DNA from 2 places in the Anoxybacillus sp. FSL W8-0382 genome. Region 2 is predicted to be linked to the other one. Evidence: predicted binding sites of a transcription regulator. Region 2 holds the regulator's gene; the other holds the start of a gene.

What was found. The regulator Rex, encoded in region 2, represses fermentation and respiration genes when NADH is low (regulators of the CRP and FNR family bind a similar motif). The targets are predictions, from matches to a motif close to TTGTGAAATATTTCACAA.
Region 1: a site for Rex is predicted at 5,603-5,620, ahead of NSS60_RS05070 (L-lactate dehydrogenase). Genes of this name have one in related genera too.

Annotation. Positions count from the first base shown of each region.
Region 1 covers NZ_JBBOPX010000001.1:962,448-970,774, forward strand. Annotated here, with positions in the region: gene pstB (phosphate ABC transporter ATP-binding protein PstB) at 1-670, shown strand, start outside; gene phoU (phosphate signaling complex protein PhoU) at 729-1,388, shown strand; gene NSS60_RS05035 (endolytic transglycosylase MltG) at 1,418-1,708, opposite strand; gene NSS60_RS05040 (hypothetical protein) at 1,653-1,832, opposite strand; gene NSS60_RS05045 (hypothetical protein) at 1,829-2,146, opposite strand; gene NSS60_RS05050 (sugar phosphate nucleotidyltransferase) at 2,292-3,203, shown strand; gene NSS60_RS05055 (hypothetical protein) at 3,332-4,672, shown strand; gene rpmG (50S ribosomal protein L33) at 4,753-4,902, shown strand; gene NSS60_RS05065 (5-formyltetrahydrofolate cyclo-ligase) at 4,957-5,526, shown strand; gene NSS60_RS05070 (L-lactate dehydrogenase) at 5,687-6,637, shown strand; gene NSS60_RS05075 (hypothetical protein) at 6,709-6,900, shown strand; gene NSS60_RS05080 (rhomboid family protein) at 6,936-8,327, shown strand, end outside.
Region 2 covers NZ_JBBOPX010000001.1:211,036-219,362, reverse strand. Annotated here, with positions in the region: gene guaA (glutamine-hydrolyzing GMP synthase) at 1-786, opposite strand, end outside; purine riboswitch at 881-982, opposite strand; gene groL (chaperonin GroEL) at 1,834-3,450, opposite strand; gene groES (co-chaperone GroES) at 3,520-3,804, opposite strand; gene NSS60_RS01260 (CPBP family intramembrane glutamic endopeptidase) at 4,108-4,845, shown strand; gene NSS60_RS01255 (YdiK family protein) at 4,842-5,015, shown strand; gene NSS60_RS01250 (redox-sensing transcriptional repressor Rex) at 5,025-5,660, opposite strand; gene NSS60_RS01245 (ABC-F family ATP-binding cassette domain-containing protein) at 5,888-7,783, shown strand; gene tsaD (tRNA (adenosine(37)-N6)-threonylcarbamoyltransferase complex transferase subunit TsaD) at 8,077-8,327, opposite strand, start outside.

The sequences.
Region 1 (8,327 bases), 750 kb from region 2:
AAATGAAGTAACAGCAATTATCGGTCCGTCAGGTTGTGGAAAATCGACATATATTAAAACGTTAAACCGAATGATTGAACTTGTACCGAATGTATGTACATCTGGAGAAATTACGTATCGCGGTCGCAATATTTTTGATAAATCGTATCGTGTGGAAGAATTGCGTACACAAGTCGGCATGGTATTCCAAAAGCCGAATCCGTTCCCGAAATCGATTTATGACAACGTTGCATACGGCCCGCGCATTCACGGCATTCGCGACAAGAAAATTTTAGATGAAATCGTTGAAAAAAGTTTGCGCGGTGCAGCGATTTGGGACGAAGTAAAGGATCGTTTGCATACGAACGCATACGGATTATCGGGCGGACAACAACAACGTTTATGTATTGCGCGCTGTTTAGCGATTGAACCAGATGTCATTTTAATGGATGAACCAACATCTGCGCTTGACCCAATTTCTACATTAAAAGTAGAAGAACTTGTACAGGAGTTAAAGAAAAATTACAGCATTATTATCGTTACACATAACATGCAACAAGCTGCTCGTATTTCTGATAAAACAGCCTTTTTCTTAAACGGTGAAGTGATCGAGTATAGCGATACAGATAAGTTATTCTCCAATCCAGACGATAAACGAACAGAAGATTACATTACAGGTCGATTCGGATAAAAAATCGTGCGGGTACGCTCGCACGATTTTTTCAAAATGATAAAAAGGGGGAGTGAATATGGCTGTACGTGAAAAATTTGATTACGATTTACAAACGTTGCGCGACCAATTATTGCAGCTCGGAAGTCTTGCAGAAATCGCGTTAACTCAATCATTTGAAGCGTTAAAAACAAAAAATAACGATTTAGCATTACAAGTGCTTGAAAATGATGCAAAAATAGATTTGCTTGACGAAGAGATTAACGACTTTGCCATTTTATTAATTGCGAAGCAACAACCGGTCGCAATTGATTTACGCCGAATTATTGTCGCAATTAAAATCGCAACAGATGTCGAGCGCATGGCGGACTTTGCAGTCAATATTGCAAAATCAGCCATTCGAATCGGTGAACAGCCGTTTGTCATCTCGTTAAATAAGTTAGAAAAAATGCATGAAATTGCTGTAAATATGCTTTCATTAACATTAAAGGCATATTATGAAGAAGATGTCGTTACGGCGAAAAAAGTGGCTGACATGGACGATGAAGTTGATCGTTTGTACGGCGAAACGATTCGGGAATTGCTCGAGCGCACAAAAGCACATCCAGATGCGATGTCACAAATTACGCAACTATCATTTACGGCTCGCTACATTGAACGCATTGCAGATCACGCGACAAACATCGCTGAGAACGTATTTTATTTAGTAAAGGGAAAACATTACGATTTAAACGACTAAATGAAAAGGATGTCCAACAGCGGACATCCTTATTTTGTGATTTTTTTTGTGATTTGTTCATATGACATGTCACTTGTAACAACATACGTTCCAGGGCGTAGCGCACGCGTTAATTGGTGGGTATCGAGGTATGTTAAAAATGATTGAGCATCATCAATAATGTGCGCTTGTTCAAGTCGGTTAGCAACGTCGCGACTTGCCTCTCCTTTGGCAATTGTTAACGTATAAATGTACACTTTTTCTTTTTGAGATGGTGTTGTTTTTTCAATTTCTTTTTTTTTGTTTTTCGAGTTTTTCAGCGAGTTCATTTCGTTCAGCAACGATTTGTTCATACTGCTGTTCGCTGATGGTAGTATACTGCTTGTCATTCGTGTAATGAACGATAGCAAGTATCGTTGTGGCAAACAACATTCCAGCCGCAAATGCACGTGTTGTTCTTTTCATCGTTCATTCCTCGCGATCACAATATTTACTTCATCTATCGGCATGTTGAGTTTGCGGGCAATTTGTTCTTTTGTCCAACCTTGCTTATGTAGATGCCATATTTGTTCTTCAGTTGAAAACAACTCCATTCCGACAAGCAGCTCTTCTTCAAGCGCTTTAACTCGCTTTTTTATTTCGTACAATTGTTGCATCGTCGATAATGTGAGTTGCTCTACTTGTTCTTCTACCTCTTTTACACGATCTTTTTGAAAGAAAGAAATAAGCAATAGTATGATTGCAAAAGAAATGAGTCCAATCAATGTATATTCGATCATGTTTGTCACCCCACTTTATTATACATAGGAATGTAGCGATCATGCATCATTTTCATGTCAAATCGACAATTTTCGTATATTGTCCGCATAGTATTGTCATGATATGATGGAACAAAGTGTGCTTTCACTTGGGGGGGGATATGTTGTGAAAGCGGTCATTATGGCAGGGGGAAGAGGAACACGGTTACGTCCGTTAACTTGTCATGTTCCGAAACCGATCGTACCGATTATGAATAAACCTGTGATGGAGTATAGTATTGAATGGTTAAAACATCACGGAATTACGGATATTGCTGTAACCGTTCAATATTTAAGTGATGAAATTATTGAATATTTTGGTGATGGACGTCGATTCGGTGTACATCTTCATTACTTTGAAGAGACGACGCCCCTTGGAACGGCAGGGAGCGTAAAACATGCTCAGTCTTTTTTAGACGATACGTTTGTTGTTATTAGTGCAGATACGTTGACGACAATTCATTTGCAGCAGGCAATCAATTTCCATTTTTCCAAACAAGCATTAGTTACCGTTCTTATGCACCACGAAGCGACTCCTCTTTCATACGGTGGAATTGTGACAGATCGAAACGGAAAAGTGATTCATTTTGTAGAAAAACCAAAATGGAATGAAGTGTGTAGCGATTTAGTCAATACAGGCATTTACATTTGCGATCCAGCGATTTTTAATTATATGCCTGAACATCCACCTTACGATTTTAGTCAACATATTTTTTCACATCTCATTCAACAAGAGTACCCAATATACGGATATGAGGCGGATGGATATTGGTCTGATATTGGTATCATTGAACAATATCATCAAACACATGTTGATTTACTAAATCAACGTCTCGTTTCTTCTCATTACAAAGAAATAGCTCCTGATGTATGGATCGGTGAGCGAGTGAACATTGCACAAGAGGTAAAGTTAGAAGGACCGATTCTTATTGGGGACGATGTGCGCATTGATGCCTATGCAACACTCGGACCATATACGGTGGTTGGCTCACGTTCAGTTATTAGTAAATACGCATCGTTAAAGCGATCGATTGTTTGATCCAATGTTTATATTGATGAACATAGTGAATTACGGGGAGCAGTTGTAGCAAATGATGTGTATATCGGTAAAAAAATGAAATATTTGATTATGCGGTCATTGGGGCAAAATGCAAATTAAAAAATAAAGTGAAAGTGCAACATGCGGCTAAAATTTGGCCGAATAAAACAATTGCAGAAAAAACGAAAGTGAAAGGTTCAATTGTATGGGGTGAACAACGCCCAAACGTATTGTTTCGCCAAAATGGGATCAGCATGCGCGCTCATGTTGATGCTCATCCGATATTTATTACACAGTTGGCTTCAGCATATAGCAGTCTACATGAAAAAGGAAGTCACATATTAATTGGCTTTGACAATCACCCGTTGTCCCAGGCGCTTGGATCGTTGTTTACTCAATGTTTGCATATGTACGGTATGCACACAAATGTATATGAGGGGGGATATTTGCCTGCTTTTCGTTATATTCTTTCTCATAAACAATATCGTGGTGGCGTATTTGTGACGTTGAACGAACATGATGAAGTAGTTATTGACATACACGATGAACAAGGATTTCCCATTGATTGCACGATGGAACGCGCGATTGAACAACGAATGGAACATGAACATCATATGTCAGCGATGCAAATGGGTGAAGCAATGAAACAAAAAGAGAACGATGAAATGTATATTCGAGCATTGCGTCAAGCGATTTCTTTTTCTTCATCGGAGCGATGGAAAGTTGTCGTCGCTAGTTCTCCTTTATTGAAGCATATCATTGAACGCACACTTCTGTTGTTCGCTGTAGATGTTGTTTGGACAAAAGAGCGTGATGATGAACACATTCGGAAACTAATCGAGCAAGAACAAGCCCAATTTGCTATCGTGTTTGACTATTCAGGGGAACGTTTTCGAATGTTTGATGGGCAAGGAGTTGTGTTGACGAAAGAAGAAATGATCTCGTTGCATGTGCTCACATCTCTTTTATTTAGCGAAACGAAAAAAGTAGCCGTTCCTTCTTGGGCGCCGTCCGTTTTGCATACGCTAGCAGAACGTTTGCATGGCGAAATGATTTATGTCAAAGATACGAGACGAGACTTGCTTCTTGCTCATCATGAACCGTTTCATTTTTATTTGGATGGATTATACGCGTGCATACAACTATTACACTTGTTAGCGATTGAACGTTGTTCCCTTCGTACCATTGTGTCGTCTATTCCGACTATTCATTTATCATGCCGTGATGTTCATTGCCCATGGGATGAACGGGCGGCTGTTATGCGTAAATTGTTAGAAGAATCGTATGACAAGCATGTAGATTTTACAGATGGCATGAAAGTATATCATGAAGATGGAGCATGGACACTCATTTTACCGAAAGTAGATGAACCAACGTTAACGATTTATTCACAAGCAGCAAATGCTCAAAAAGCAAAAGAATATACGAAATACTATATAAAGAAAATTCGGCAATATCAAAACGTATAAAATTCATATGGAAATTGTTTAAGAAAAATGATATGATGGAAAGGTATGATTACAATACTTTTGTTTGGAGGGAAAGAACGATGCGTGTAAATATTACGTTAGCATGCACAGAATGCGGCGAACGCAACTATATTTCAACAAAAAATAAGCGCAATAACCCAGAGCGCCTCGAATTGAAAAAATATTGCCCACGAGACAAAAAAGCAACAGTTCATCGTGAAACGAAGTAAGCAGTAGGATTTTTTTCCTGCTGCTTATTTTTTTATGAAAGAGGGGGAAGGTTAATGAATAAGAAACAATTGCGGCAACAAATAAAACAACGTCTCTTACATATGACAAAAGAAGAACGCAAGAAAAAAGAAACAATCATTCACGACATATTATTTCAGCAACATCTTTGGCAAACGGCACAAGTGATCGGTATTACGATCTCACGACAAATCGAAATCGATACAAAATGTATCATTGAACGAGCATGGCAAGAAGGGAAAAAAGTTGCCATTCCAAAATGCGATGTAACAACAAAACAAATGACGTTTCGCGAAATTCGTTCGTTTCAAGAAACGGGACGCTCTTTTTTCGATTTATATGAACCGATTGTGGAAGAAACGAGAGAAGTGCAAAAAGATGAAATCGAGCTCCTATTTGTTCCAGGTCTTGCTTTTGTTCGTAAAGGATATCGCCTTGGCTATGGTGGGGGATATTATGATCGATATTTAGTTGATTTTCCAAACGACACAATTTCCCTTGCATATGATTGTCAAATCGTCTCTACGTTGCCGGTTGAACAGCATGACATCCCTGTCCAAATGATTATTACAAACGAAGGAATTGTTGTTTGTGAAAACGAATAATAAAACAGCATGAGCGCTTTCATGTTGTACAGGAGAAAAAAATAACAAAATGTTAATAATTCATGCTTTATAAACTTTGTGAAACAGTGTACAATGTAAGTGTGAAACAGATAAACAACGCACAGATTGTAAAATGATATATACGAAAGGTGGAAGAAATATGTCAGATAAAGTAAAACGTGTTGTTTTAGTTGGAACAGGTTTTGTTGGTTCAAGTTATGCGTTTGCGCTTTTAAATCAAGGGGTGACAGAAGAGCTCGTTTTGATTGATATTAATAAAGAAAAATCGGAAGGAGACGCGATGGACTTAAATCACGGCATGCCGTTTGCGCCATCCCCAATGAAAATTTGGTTTGGCAATTACGAAGATTGCAAAGATGCTGATCTCGTTGTGTTAACTGCGGGAGCGAATCAAAAACCAGGAGAAACACGATTAGATTTGGTTGAGAAAAACACGAAAATTTTCAAAAATATTATCGATCAAGTGATGGCAAGCGGATTTAACGGTATTTTTCTCGTCGCCACAAATCCGGTTGACATTTTAACATACGCTACATGGAAGTTTTCAGGATTGCCAAAAGAGCGCGTGATCGGTTCAGGAACGATTTTAGACACAGCTCGCTTCCGCTATTTGTTAGGTGAATATTTCGATGTGGATACGCGCAACGTACATGCTTATATTATTGGGGAACATGGTGATACGGAGTTGCCTGTTTGGAGCCATGCATTCATCGGTTGCCGTCCAATTGCCGATATGATGAAAGAAAAGCCACAATATAAACAAGAAGATTTAGATAACATTTTTGTGAATGTACGCGATGCAGCGTATCAAATTATTGAGCGAAAAGGTGCAACATATTACGGCATTGCCATGGGACTTGTTCGTTTAACAAAAGCGATTTTACAAAATGAAAACAGCGTTCTTACTGTTTCAGCTTACTTAGAAGGCCAATATGGCCAAAATGATATGTACATTGGCGTACCAGCAATCGTAAATCGCAACGGTATTCGTGAAGTTGTTGAACTACAATTGAACGAGGAGGAAAAAGAAAAATTTACTCATTCTGCAACTGTATTAAAAGATGTAATGAAACGCGTTGGATTGCAATAGGTTGTCTCATGATGAGGCAACCTTTTTATAATTTCAACACGAAAAGGGAACGGTAAATATGAGGGAGGGTGATGATGTTGAATGGAAAAACGTTGATCGTTGCCGTTATGGCAGGGCTCGTTCTTTATCGGTTTCGTTATCGGTTATTGAACGAAATATTGAAACGAGAAGCGGTTCAAAAACGAGTGGTACAATGGGGAATGTCCGTTCCGTTTATTCGCCAGCGCATTGTTCCTACATTATTTTTACAAAAGTACAAATAGTTGCGCTTTGTAAGAGAGTGTGATAAAAGAAGGGTATGATAGCGAAGGGAGAGGGAAGGTTGGGCATTCGCTTTGATTTTGTATATTGGCAAATGATGTTTCAATTGTTACAGATGAACTATGAAATCGTTTATTTGTCACCTGATGAGCGGGAGGTTTGGTTGCAATCTACGAGGGAACGAAAAGCGCCGCTTGTACGCCTTGTTCGCACTGATATGGATTGGGGTGTGTCATTAAAAAATGATATGAATCGCGCGCTAGTCGCTGTTGATGAATGGCGCAAGCGACAATTTCGCCGCCAACTGCAAGTCATCAACGTTTATGTCATGATGTATCCCCCTGTTGACGATTGGGAACTGTATGTTGAACGACCATTCACGACTGAGCGAGTGCATATGCAAACATATGTGATGCATCTTTACAATATGTATGACGTCTTGCATAAGCTAAGCACGCAGTTCCATCAATCATTAAAAGTGTACGTACCTGATGATTCTCCAATGTTGCAACAAGAATTACAAACGTTTAAACAACACGTGCTATCATTTGCAGAGCGCATGTATGAAAATGAACGGCGCATATTTGAACGTGGAAAAGCGAGATTTACATATGTGTTTATTGCTTTACAAATAGTGATGTTTTTTATTTTAGAATGGAACGGTGGAAGTACAAATACGTTGACGCTCATTCAATATGGCGCAAAGTTTAATCCGCTTATTTTGCAAGGAGAATGGTGGCGCTTTTTCACCCCTATTGTTTTGCATATCGGTTTTTTACACTTGTTCATGAATACGTTTGCGCTATATTATTTAGGCTCACTTGTTGAAAAATTGTACGGCTCGTTTCGTTTTTTATTTATTTATCTTTTCGCTGGTTTTGCAGGTTCGCTTGCTAGTTTTTTATTTTCATCATCCGTATCTGCCGGGGCGTCTGGTGCCATTTTCGGATGTTTTGGGGCTTTGTTATACTTCGGAAAAGCAAAACCGCACATATTTTTTCGAACAATTGGAATGAACGTCATCACTGTCATCGGCATCAATTTAGCGTTCGGTCTCGTCGTTCCTAATATTGATAATGCGGGTCATATTGGCGGTTTAATTGGTGGGTTTTTAGCGGCAAATATCGTTCATTTCCCAAAGGAACGTGTTCGCTTTGGACAATGGTTTGCTGCTTTGTTCACAGCGGTCGTTACGCTCATTTGCTTATATATTGGCTTTCAACGACCGCCAGCAGATCAAGCACAACTTATTCTTGCGTTGTCCAAGCAATATATTGATGAACGGGAATACGGCCAAGCAGAGCAAATGTTAACACTCATTCATGAACAAGATGCTGAAGCATATAAGGCAGATTTTTTGCGTGCCTATATTCACATACAACAAAAAGATTACGATGATGCAAAACAATATTTATATGATGCCATCAAA
Region 2 (8,327 bases):
GCGGAATGTTTTCATGACGCTTTCCGCTTCCCCTTTGCGAAGGAGCCCGTGATCGACAAAAATACATGTGAGTTGATCGCCGATGGCGCGATGCACAAGCACAGCCGCCACGGAAGAATCGACACCGCCGCTTAACGCACAAAGCACTTTTTTATCTCCAACAAGCTCGCGAATTTTGCGCACTTCGCTATCGATAAAGCTTTCCATTGTCCAATCGCCTTTGCATTGGCACACGTCAAATACGAAATTTCTTAAAATATCGTTTCCGTAGACGGAATGGCGCACTTCTGGATGGAATTGCACCGCGTAAAACTTTTTCGCCTCATTGCTCATTGCCGCAATTGGACAAGAAGCGCTAACAGCATCTACAGTAAACCCTTCTGGCGGAGCAGTGACTAAATCGCCGTGGCTCATCCAGACCACTTGCTCGTCTGGGAGACGTTCAAAAAGGGCGGAAGCGTTCTTTACTTGAATCATTGCTTTTCCGTACTCACGATGTGTTGCTTTTTCTACTTTTCCGCCTAAATGATGCGTCATCAGCTGCATGCCATAACAAATTCCTAAAATCGGCAAACCAAGCTCAAAAATTTTCGGATCACACGTAAACGCATTATCATCATATACGCTGTTTGGACCGCCAGAAAAAATGATTCCTTTTACATTCATTTGTTGAATTTGTTCGGCTGTAATCGTATGTGGGTGCAACTCGCTGTACACACCAAACTCACGAATGCGGCGCGTAATTAACTGATTGTACTGGCTACCAAAATCTAAAACGACGATCATTTCTTGTTGACTCAAACGAAATCACCTCATCTACATATAATAAAAAAGCTAGCATTCATACCCTCTCATAAAAAAACGAAGGCAGAATTCTAGCAATATAGAACACTGCCTTCGTAGTCGGGTCATTTACGGTGTCCCGGTAGAGACTCTCGAACCATATTATCGAGGATATACGAAGGTGCGCATCTTAAATTTTAATCCATTCTACCAACTTCATTCCTCGTCGGTCAAGATGCTGTCTTTTTATTCAATTTTCTAACAATTAACAACAATATGTAACTTGCATATGATATATGAGCAAAAATTGTAGGAGAATGCACGTCAACTACCCCCACTTAGCTAACGCTTGAAGTGAGGGCTTGCAACTCCCCAGAAGTGCAAACGGATTTCGTCCTCCTTCCTTGACTTGGGGTTGCATCAGGGGCAGGTTGACGACTACCCAACGACGCAGGTCATGCCTGCATCGTTACCGATTCTCTCGGTGTGTCTGTTGGCAGTACTTGGCTTCCACACACAACAGACGGACCTACGCTCGATGTTTTACGGTTACAACGTTTCCTGTAACCAACTCCATACATCGAGTAGCAGTTATTGGAGTGCCTTTATTGAACGGTTTTCTCCACGCCTTTATTATATCATACACAAAAGAAAGGGGGAACGCGCATTCCTCTCCCACTTACTCCCTTTGGTCGTTGAAGTGGGAGTCTCCTGCGCGAAATAGGATGAATCAACCGAAAGCACTGATCGGTTCATTTACTCAAGCGATAGGTACTGTTACTTCGGCCATTGCGAGCATTCCTTCTCTAAGCGACAAAAAAACAGTTTGCTCTTGATTTATGGGGAAACGTATTGCAAGCGACAGAAAACGCCTTAGAGGCAGATGCTGAAACTACCGATGTACTGAGTGTATGAGGAACGAGGAAATAAAGAAGACGGGCAGTCGATCAGTATCGCTGGAGCATGGATTCAAGCTGTTGGCTCTATTCTTTGTTTTTTGAGTGAATTAAAAGAAAAAACTACCCCTTTGAAACAGGGGTAGTTTTTGCATTACATCATGCCGCCCATGTCAGGCATGCCAGGTGTGTTTTTGTTTTCTTCTGGCTTGTCAGCAACAACTGCCTCAGTTGTTAAGAACATAGCCGCAACAGATGCTGCGTTTTGAAGCGCAGAACGAGTTACTTTTGTTGGGTCAACGATACCAGCTTCAATCATATCAACCCACTCGCCAGTTGCTGCGTTGAAGCCGATGCCAGGTTTTTCTGTTTTTAAACGTTCAACGATAACAGAACCTTCTAAACCAGCGTTGTGAGCGATTTGACGAACTGGCTCTTCGATCGCACGAAGAACGATTTTCACACCAGTTGCTTCGTCGCCTTCAGCTTCGATCGCTGCAACTTTGTTGTATACGTTCATTAATGCCGTACCACCGCCGGCAACAATACCTTCTTCAACTGCCGCACGTGTTGCGTTTAATGCGTCTTCAATGCGTAATTTGCGCTCTTTCAATTCTGTTTCTGTTGCCGCACCAACTTTGATTACCGCAACGCCACCAGCTAATTTCGCTAAGCGCTCTTGTAATTTTTCACGGTCAAATTCAGAAGTAGTTTCTTCTAATTGAGCACGAATTTGGTTGATGCGTGCTTGAATGTCTTCCGCACGGCCAGCGCCACCAACGATTGTTGTATGTTCTTTTGTCACAACGACTTTCGCTGCACGACCAAGTGAAGCAATTGTTGTTGATTTCAATTCGCGACCTAACTCTTCTGTAATGACTTCACCGCCTGTTAAAATCGCGATATCTTGAAGCATCGCTTTGCGACGGTCACCGAAGCCAGGCGCTTTAACTGCAACAGCTGTGAACGTACCGCGAAGTTTGTTCACAACTAATGTAGCAAGCGCTTCACCTTCTACATCTTCAGCGATGATTAACAATGGTTTGCCTTGTTGAACAACTTGCTCCAATACAGGAAGAAGTTCTTGAATGCTTGAAACTTTTTTATCTGTAATTAAGATGTATGGATTATCTAATACAGCTTCCATTTTATCAGAGTCTGTAATCATGTATGGAGATACATAACCGCGGTCAAATTGCATACCTTCCACAACATCTAATTCTGTTGTGAAACCTTTAGACTCCTCTAATGTAATGACACCGTCTTTACCAACGCGTTCCATTGCTTCTGCGATTAATTGACCAACTTCTTCGTCAGCCGCAGAAATAGCTGCAACTTGAGCAATGGAGTCTTTGCCTTCGATTGGTTTAGAGATCGCTTTTAATTCTTCCACAGCGACCGCAACAGCTTTTTCAATACCTTTGCGAATGCCCATTGGGTTCGCACCAGCTGTTACGTTTTTCAATCCTTCGCGAATCATCGCTTGTGCTAATACAGTTGCTGTTGTTGTACCGTCACCAGCAACGTCGTTTGTTTTGCTTGCTACTTCCGCAACAAGCTTCGCACCCATATTTTCAAACGGATCTTCTAATTCAATCTCTTTCGCAATCGTTACACCGTCATTTGTAATTAATGGAGAACCGAACTTTTTCTCTAATACAACGTTACGACCTTTTGGACCTAATGTTACTTTTACTGCATCAGCTAATTTATCTACACCGCGTAACATCGCACGACGAGCTTCTTCGCTGAATTTAATTTCTTTTGCCATACATCTTACCCCCTTGATGAAATTTTAGTTAAGTATTTTTATGTGCTTTATATGTTATCAGGCGAACGATTAACCAATCACAGCTAAAATGTCACTTTCACGCAAAATTAAGTATTCTTTTCCATCATATTTTACTTCTGTACCCGCATATTTTGAGAAGATGATGCGGTCACCAACGCTTACCTCTGGAGCTACGCGCTCACCATTATCAAGAACGCGACCTGAACCAACTGCCACAACTTTTCCTTCTTGTGGTTTTTCTTTTGCTGTGTCTGGTAAGACAATTCCGCTCGCTGTTTTTTCTTCAGTTTGAATTAATTCAATGACAATACGATCACCTAGTGGCTTCAACACGGCAAACGACCTCCTTAATTAGATTTTCGTTCCGTTATTAGCACTCATTCTTATTGAGTGCTAACACACTTATTATATTAATGAACTTTTTTTAATTTTGCAAGTAGGAAGTTAAAAATTTTTCATTAAATGATTCCCTCTTTAACATTATGTCTTTCCTTTCGAAATTCATACAAAAAATATGATAAAATGAAAAAGTATTCAATTTAGAAAGCAGAGGACGATCATTCGCTCAGCTAAGGAAGCAGACGCTTAGAAAATGCTCGTCTAAAGCTAGACAATTTGCACGAAGGGGTTGAACATGTGAAAAAGCAATATTGGTATGTCATCATTACATACGTCGCTATGCAACTATCGAGTTTAGTCGGCGTTCCTTTACTTGCGCATAGCGGATTTATTAACGCATCAAATAAAGATATAGCCATATCGATCGCTTCTGGTTACTGGGCTGTTATTAGTTTCCCGATTGCTCTTTTTCTCGTTCTTTATTTTATGAAAGAAGATATGAAATACTCATATGATCGCCATCAAGCATCGATTGGCATGTCATTCTTTTGGGCGATTGGGGGGTTTTTGCTCGCTCTTTTCGCCCAAGGCATTGCAGCTAATATTGAGATGCACCTATTTGGTGTCGAAATGGGGTCCGAAAACACGAGACGCATCGTTGAAATGGTCAAATTGACACCAGCTCTTATACTCGTTACATCAGTCGTCGGACCAATTTTAGAGGAAATCATCTTTCGGAAAATTATTTTCGGGACGTTGTATCAAAAATACAATTTTTTCTTATCAGCGCTCGTCAGTTCACTTTTATTTGCTGTTGTTCATTTAGAGTTTGAACATTTGCTCTTGTATGCGACAATGGGGTTTGTGTTCGCCTTCTTATATGTGAAAACAAAACGCATTCTCGTACCTATTGCAGCACACGTGTTGATGAACACGTTTGTCGTTGCCATACAAATATTATTCGCTGAAGAAATCGAGAAGATTATGCGCGAAGCAGAACAAATGCAATTCGTCATTTGGAGGCTGTTTTCATGAAATATGAACCACTATTTTACTTTCTAATGGGCATTTTATTTACTTATTTTGCTGTGGATAGTGCTGATGACGGCATTTGGGACGTAACAACAATGCTGTTCATCCTAATTGCAACATTTGATTTTGGCACAGCTATTCGCTCTTTATTGAAAAAAACCTCCCGCTCATAAACGGGAGGTTTATTCATTTCCGTAATGCTTTAAAAAATAAACGAGTGACTGCAATTCGACCGCTAAATCAATATGATGAACACGAATGTGTTCTGGCACATGCAGGCGAGCAGGTGTAAAGTTTAAAATCCCTTTAATCCCCTGTTGAACAAGTCGGTCAGTAATCGGTTGAGCAACTTGGGCAGGAACAGTTAAAATCGCTACGGCAATTCCCCCGAGTTTCTCCTCCAATTCATCTAAATGATAAACCGGAACCCCTCCGACTTCTGTTCCGACTTTATCTGGATCTACATCGAACGCCATCACAATTTTCGTATTATTGTTTTTGCTGAAATTGTAGTTTAAAAATGCAGTCCCTAAATTTCCAACCCCAAATAACGCCACTTCTGTCGTCTCATCTTGGTCTAACGTTTTACGAAAAAATGACAGCAAATAATTGACATTATATCCGTATCCTTTTTTTCCAAGCGCACCAAAGTATGAAAAATCTCGGCGAATCGTTGCTGAATCGACTTTTACAGCTTCGCTTAACTCCGCTGAAGATACACGTTGCTTGCCTGATGCATGCAAGTTTTTCAAAAAACGATAGTACAACGGTAGTCGCTTTGCGGTCGCCTGCGGAATTTTTGGCTGTTCATTATTCACGAGTCAATCCCCCACATTTCCTTTCACAAATAGTTAGCGCTTTCATTTTTCTCTCCTATACGTCTAAAAAATTCTTCCCACTTCTAAACTATACACTATTTTTTTCATTCTGTCTTTCCTTTGTACCCTTTATTATTATTTTTGTCAAATTTGTTATTCGTACACTAGTGTTGCCGAATATCAAGAAAGTACGTTACACTATCAAAAGAAGATTGAGGTGAGAAAGAATGATCATTTTACAAGTAAATCAACTATCCAAATCATATGGAGCAGAACAAGTTTTATCAGACATTAAGCTTGAAATACAAGAAAAAGACCGTATTGCGTTAGTTGGAAGAAATGGCGCGGGAAAATCGACATTATTAAAAATCATTGCCGGACAGTTGTCATACGACACAGGCGAAATCATTAAACCGAAACACGTAACGATCGGTTATTTAGATCAATATACAGGGTTGCAAGCGCATCGTTCCATTTGGGAAGAAATGCTCGATGTGTTTGCCCCGCTACAACAAATGGAAAAACAATTACGCGAACTAGAACAACAAATGAGTTTACATGATGCTGACTATGAGCGCCTACTTGAGCAATATGATCGTTTACAAACAGAATTCAAAGAAAAAGGCGGCTATCAATATGAAGCAGATATTCGTTCGGTTCTCCATGGTCTCCGCTTCTCACAGTACGATTATACGACAAAAGTATCTACATTGAGCGGTGGACAGCGGACGAGGCTAGCGCTTGGTAAACTGCTCCTTACAAGGCCCGATTTGCTCATTTTAGATGAACCGACAAACCATTTAGATATGGAAACGTTGCAATGGCTTGAACAATATTTAAAAAATTACGATGGAGCCATTCTTATCGTCTCCCACGATCGCTATTTTCTTGACCAAATCGTGACACAAGTGTATGAACTATCACGCACAAAAATAAAAAAATATGTCGGAAACTATACAAGCTACTTACAACAACGTGCTGAACAATTTGAACAACAACTAAAATTGTATGAAAAACAACAAGAGGAAATTACAAAATTAAAAGATTTTATTCAACGCAACATCGCTCGTGCATCAACAACGAAGCGAGCACAAAGCCGTAGAAAACAATTAGAAAAAATGAATATCATCGACAAGCCACTCGGTGATGAAAAATCGGCATCGTTTCGTTTCGAAATCGAACGCCCAAGCGGAAATGATGTGCTAACAGCTAACGATTTAGCGATCGGTTACGATCACATCATTGCAAAAAATCTTTCGTTTCGCATCACTCGCGGTGATAGTATCGCATTAATTGGACCAAATGGAATTGGAAAATCAACTCTTTTAAAAACGATCATCAAACAACTCCATCCGAAACAAGGAGAAATACGCTACGGAACAAACGTACAAATTGGCTATTATGATCAAGAACAAGCACAATTAACATCAAACAAACGAGTGATCGACGAACTGTGGGACGAAGATCGATTAAGAACAGAGAAAGAAATTCGGACCATTCTCGGCAACTTTTTATTTTCTGGTGACGACGTATTGAAGCCTGTTCAGACGTTAAGCGGTGGAGAAAAAGCGCGACTCGCTCTCGCTAAACTCATGATGAAGAAAGCAAACGTATTAGTTTTAGATGAACCGACAAACCATTTGGATTTAGATAGCAAAGAAGTGCTAGAACAAGCGCTCATAGAATACCCAGGAACAATTATATTCGTTTCACACGATCGTTATTTTATTAACAAAATTGCAACAAAAATATATGAGTTATCCACAGACGGTCTTGTTGAGTATTTAGGGGACTATGATTATTACGTAGCAAAAAAAGCAGAGCTGCTTGAGCTTGGACAAATTAGCCAAAAAACTAAAACGGGCGAATCGTTGTCACCAAAACGTTCGTACGAAGAAGAAAAAGAACGAAAAAAATTAGAACGACAACGACAACGAAAAATCGAACAGCTAGAAACGGAAATGGAGCGAATCGAACAACAAATTGCTACGTATGAACAACAATTATATGATCCTTCCTGTTACAACGACTATGAAAAAGCTCGGGATACTCAAGGAAAAATTGATGAGCTGAAACAAAAATTCGACGAGTTATTCGAACAATGGGAACTTTTACAAAAATAATAACGAGCTAGCTCCATTTGTGGGCTAGCTCATCTTTTACACAAAGATATCCACAGAAAAAACACCTAAATATAAGTTATTCACCAACTTTTCCACATTACCCACAACAACAAAAGAAAAATCCCCCATTTTGTTGTGGTTAACTTGTTATGATAAAATAACATACAATCAACGTTTTCCACATTATTCACATGTATGTGGATAAAATAATCCACAACAAGCTGAATTGTTCTTAGAAAAATTCGTATGACAATTAGAAAAAGGTGCCCCATTGCTTTTGGGACACCTTCTTACTATAACAGTAAACTTGGGTTTGCATTTAATGCCATGGTGGCACGCTTTCCTTGTTGAAATAATACTGTTCCCGCTGCTGCAATCATCGCTGCATTATCTGTACAAAGCGACAACGGCGGGATAACTAACTCGACTTCTGGCAGTTGATTCATTTGTTTTTGTAATTGTGTACGTAACCCTTCATTTGCCGCCACACCGCCAGCCAGCAATATTTGTTTTACGCTGTAATGCATGGCTGCTTCGATTGTTT